DNA from 2 places in the Actinomyces capricornis genome. Region 1 is predicted to be linked to the other one. Evidence: riboswitches for the same ligand, from Rfam matches in the RefSeq annotation. Region 1 holds a riboswitch; the other holds the start of a gene.
What was found. A riboswitch is a leader RNA that binds a small molecule or an ion and turns the genes downstream of it on or off. The one in region 1 is predicted to bind S-adenosylmethionine.
Positions count from the first base shown of each region.

Region 2: another riboswitch for S-adenosylmethionine. It lies ahead of MANAM107_RS06055 (methionine ABC transporter ATP-binding protein); the one in region 1 lies ahead of MANAM107_RS00485 (methylenetetrahydrofolate reductase).

Region 1 covers NZ_AP025017.1:113,443-115,639, reverse strand. Annotated here, with positions in the region: gene MANAM107_RS00490 (hypothetical protein) at 1-897, opposite strand, end outside; SAM riboswitch class I at 1,226-1,310, shown strand; gene MANAM107_RS00485 (methylenetetrahydrofolate reductase) at 1,318-2,197, shown strand, end outside.
Region 2 covers NZ_AP025017.1:1,507,077-1,509,273, reverse strand. Annotated here, with positions in the region: gene MANAM107_RS06060 (methionine ABC transporter permease) at 1-308, opposite strand, end outside; gene MANAM107_RS06055 (methionine ABC transporter ATP-binding protein) at 305-1,321, opposite strand; SAM riboswitch class I at 1,420-1,509, opposite strand; gene MANAM107_RS06050 (alpha/beta hydrolase) at 1,755-2,197, shown strand, end outside.

The sequences.
Region 1 (2,197 bases):
TGGGGAGAGCTGCTGCGGCGGGTGCAGTCGCATGCACTGCAAACTTGGGTGATCTCGCAGGCCTGCCGCACCGAACCTGCTCCACACTGCGGCCACCGCGGCGAGGACCGCCGCCCCGCCCTCCAGGCGCAGTGGTGAGGTGGTCTCATACTCGGCGAAGAAAAGGCCGGCGGCGGGAAAGGGGTGCATGGAGACCATGGCGGAGTAGTAGAAGCTCAGCCATTGGGAGTCGGCGCGCTGCACAAGGATGCGCTGATCGGTCACAAGGCAGCGGACCTGCTGGTGCTCTCTCCACTGGTCGGCCGCCATCCGATTGGCCCTGCGGCGAGCGGAGCTGTTGGAGATGGCTGTGACCCCCAGTCCGGCGATGACGAAGGCGGGATGCCCCACGAAGGCCCCGCTGGTCTGCGTGTAGGACACAGTGGTCCCGTAGTAGCGGGCATAGCCTGCGGGGCAGTCGACAAAGGCGGTTTCGCCGTCCTCCAGGAGCACATCCCAGGGGGAGATGGCACTGGAGGGCCGCCCGGTCAGGAGATCGCGAGCCATCGTACGTCCGTGGTCCAAGGATCTCTGTAGCTCCTCATGGCGCGCGATCACTTGCCGCTCGGCAGCCGTGTAGCGGCCCTTGCTCCGTCGATGGTTGCCGTAGATCTCCGCGAGATGGCTTATGAGCAGACCAAGGGTGATGATGAGAAGGATAAGAGTCAGCAGTGTCAGGGCAATGAGGCTCAGGACCATGCTGTTGACCCGCGATGGGGTATCCGTTGCGGTCACGTCGAAGGTGACCACCCTCCAGTAAGCCGCCGCGGCGCAGATGAGTGTCGCGAGCAGGCAAGCGATCCAGGGAACGGCGCGACGGCGTCGTCGTTGAGCGCTGGTGACAACGGCACTGGTCACTGGTGCGGCCGATGGGGGTGGGAGATGAGGCATGTGGGATCTCCGTGTGTTCGCAGGGGCGGTTCATGTCATCGGCACGGCGCTCTGGGCGTAGTGCGTGAGGCGCTTCAGGTAGCATTCGGCCACCACGATAAACGAGGGGTGCGACACTGACGACGGGTCGTCTCCCCGCTGCACATCTCAGGCGGCGGTCCCGGGGCCGATCAGCGCGATCCTGCGGATCCTGGAGGGCGGTCCGGGCCCGGAGCCGATCACCATGGGCAGTGGGGGAGGGGTCCGCTATGTGGGACGCCTGGGATGGACAGGCATCCCTGCCCTTAGGCTGGGTGAACCATCCAGAGCGGCCGAGAGACCTGGCTCCCTGACGCCGCAGCAACCCGGAGGACGGGTGCTTCAGCCAGGATCGATGGAGACGATCACGTGACACACTCCGCAGACCCCCACAGTGCAGGCCGTGCTCCTGCGCGCCCCACGGTCAGCCTGGAGCTCTTCCCTCCCCGGCCCGGGCGGGCCGCCCCGGCCACCTGGAGCCGCATCGACAGCCTCCTGGCCACCGCCCCCGATTTCGTCTCGGTGACCTACCGGCCCACCTTTGTCACCGACGCTGCCGGCCAGGGCGCGGTGGGGGTGCGCGTGGTCAACGAGCCCAACCCCGCCGAGCAGGTGGTCGAGCACGTCCTGGGCACCAGCACGGTGCCGCTCATGGCCCACCTGACCTGCATCGGCTACCGCCGCAGCGACGTCGTCGAGATCGTCACCCATTTCCTGGGCATGGGGGTGCGCCGCTTCCTGGCCCTGCGCGGGGACCCGCCCGCGGGCACCGCCCCCGACCAGGTGGCCGGCGAGCTGCCCCACGCCGATGACCTCGTGCGCGTCATCCGGGAGGTCGAGGCCGAGTACTTCGGCGACGGCCGGCGCCATGTCACCGTGGCCGTGGCCGCCTACCCGGTGACCACCGACCACGCCCAGGCCATCGAGGTCCTGGCCGCCAAGCAGGCCGCCGGGGCGGACCTGGCCATCACCCAGGTCTTCTACGACGCCGAGGACTACGCGGCCCTGTGCCGGGCGGCCTCCTACGCGGGCGTGACCATGCCGGTCCTGCCCGGCCTCATCCCCCTGACCGACCTGGGGCGCCTGACCCGCCTGGAGTCCCTCACCGGCGTGCCCGTCCCCTCCGGCCTGCGCGCCGCACTGTCCTCGGCCCGCGGCGCGGAGCTGGTGGGTCGGGGGCTGGACGCCACCCTGGGCCTGGCCACCGACCTGCTCGAGGCCGGCGCCCCGGGCCTGCACCTCTACACCT
Region 2 (2,197 bases), 1.4 Mb from region 1:
GGGACGATGGCCACCATGAGGATGATGAAGGGCATGGAGCGGCCGATGTTGACCAGCTGGGAGAGCACCATGTTGATGGTGGCATTGGCGTGCAGCCCCCGCTTGCCGGTGGCCACCAGCGCCAGTCCGAGCAGCAGCCCGAACAGGATGGTCAGCGCCCCGGAGACGAAGGTCATCTGGAGGGTCTGGGCGGTGGCGAGCCCGAGCTTGCGCTGAATGACCGGGTTGTCGAACCAGGTACCCGAGTTCTTGGCGGCCCCCAGGAGGAGCCGGGATGCCAGTGGGGCTGTGGTCGTCAGGGCACTCATGAGCGGACCTCCGCGGTGACGCCGGCGTTGCGCAGGGCGGTGATGGCGCCCTCGACGTCGTCAGTCGGGACGGTGATGGCCAGGCGGCCGATCTGGGCGGTGCCGATGGTCTCGAAGACCCCGGCGGCGATATCGCCGCCGAGCTCGGCCACCATGGACATCAGGGCCACCGCGGCGGGCTGGCCCGGGTGGGCGGTGATGGAGACGTCGATGACGCCGTGGCCCTGGGTGACGGCACCCTCGGGAACCGCCGGGAAGGGGACGATCTCGCGTGAGAGCCGGGAGTCGACGTCCAGGACGACGTCCTCCAGGCGCCCGCCCTCGATGATCCGGCCGGCGTCCAGGAGGCTGACGGAGTCGCAGACCTGGCGCACGACGCTCATCTCGTGGGTGATGATGATGACGGTCAGGCCCAGGGTGTCGCGCACGTCCTTGATGAGGTCGAGGATGGAGCGCGTGGTCTCGGGGTCCAGGGCGCTGGTGGGCTCGTCGCACAGCAGGACGGCGGGGTCGTCGGCCAGGGCGCGGGCGATGCCGACGCGCTGCTTCTGGCCGCCGGAGAGCTGGGAGGGGTAGGAGCCGCCCCGGTCGGCCAGTCCGACGAGGCTGAGCATGTGCGAGACGGTCTGGTGGCGGCTGCCGTGGGGCACGCCCGCGAGCGCCAGCGGGTAGGCGATGTTCTGGGCGGTGGTGCGCTGCTCCAGGAGGTTGGCGTGCTGGAAGACCATGCCGATGCGGCGGCGGGCCTCGCGCAACTCGCGGGAGGACAGGGCGGTCATGTCCTTGCCCTCGACGTAGACGTGCCCGGAGGTGGGCCGCTCCAGGGAGGTCAGGCAGCGCACGAGAGTGGACTTGCCGGCCCCGGAGGTGCCGACGATGCCGTGGATGGCGCCCGGGGCGACATCGAGGCTCAGGCCGTTGAGGGCGTGCACCGGATCGCGGCCGCGCAGCTGGTAGACCTTGTGAACGTCGCGCAGGCGGATCGTGGGCTCGGGCGCGCCCCCTCCCGTCACGCCTTGAGGCCCGTCGCCGGGACTGCCGGCATCAGCGGCCGGGCCGGGCGGGTCGGTGCTGTGCTCGTCTACGGGTGTCTGTGATCGGCTCACGCGCTCCTCCATCGGTCCTGGCGGAAGCACCCTCACCGCGAAGGGGGTTGCTGCAGCGTCGTCGAGCCAGGTCTCTCGGCTGCTCTGGATGGTCGGGTACAAAGTACGCAGAGGGGAGCGGGCCAGGCAACTCGCCGCCCCGCCAAGGGACGAAGGTCACGCTCGCGCCGGGGGTGGCGACCCGCATCCGCACGATGCGTCCCGAGACCTCGCCCGGCGATGCCTCTCAGCGCTGCGCTCACGACGCCGCGCGCAGCATGAGCGGGCAGCACGGCCGGGCGGCGGGGCACCGGCGGGCCGGCGATACGCGGGGGCCGTCGGCACGTGCTTGGATGGGCCCATGAGCACCGCCTCCGGTCCTTCCGCACCTGCCGCCCCCGCCCCGCCGCCTCCACCGTCGAACCCCTTGGAGTCCGTGGACATCCTGGGGGAGCCGTGGGTGGCGCGGCGCATTCCTGTGGCCGAGTCGCCCCAGGCGCCGGGCGCCGACCATGCGGTCCTGGTCCACCAGCGCGCCGCGGGCGCCCGCCACCGGCGGGCCGTGCTCTACCTGCACGGGCGCAGCGACTACTTCTTCCAGACCCACCTGGCCCAGGCATACCTGGATGCCGGCTATGAGTTCTACGCCCTGGACCTGCGCTCCTGCGGCCGCGCGGGCGTGGGGCACCCCTCGCCCCATGACGTGCGCGACCTGCGCGTCCATGATGAGGAGATCGCTGAGGCGCTGCGCATCATCGGCTCGGAGCACGGGCACGCCTCGGTGGTGCTCAACGGCCATTCGAC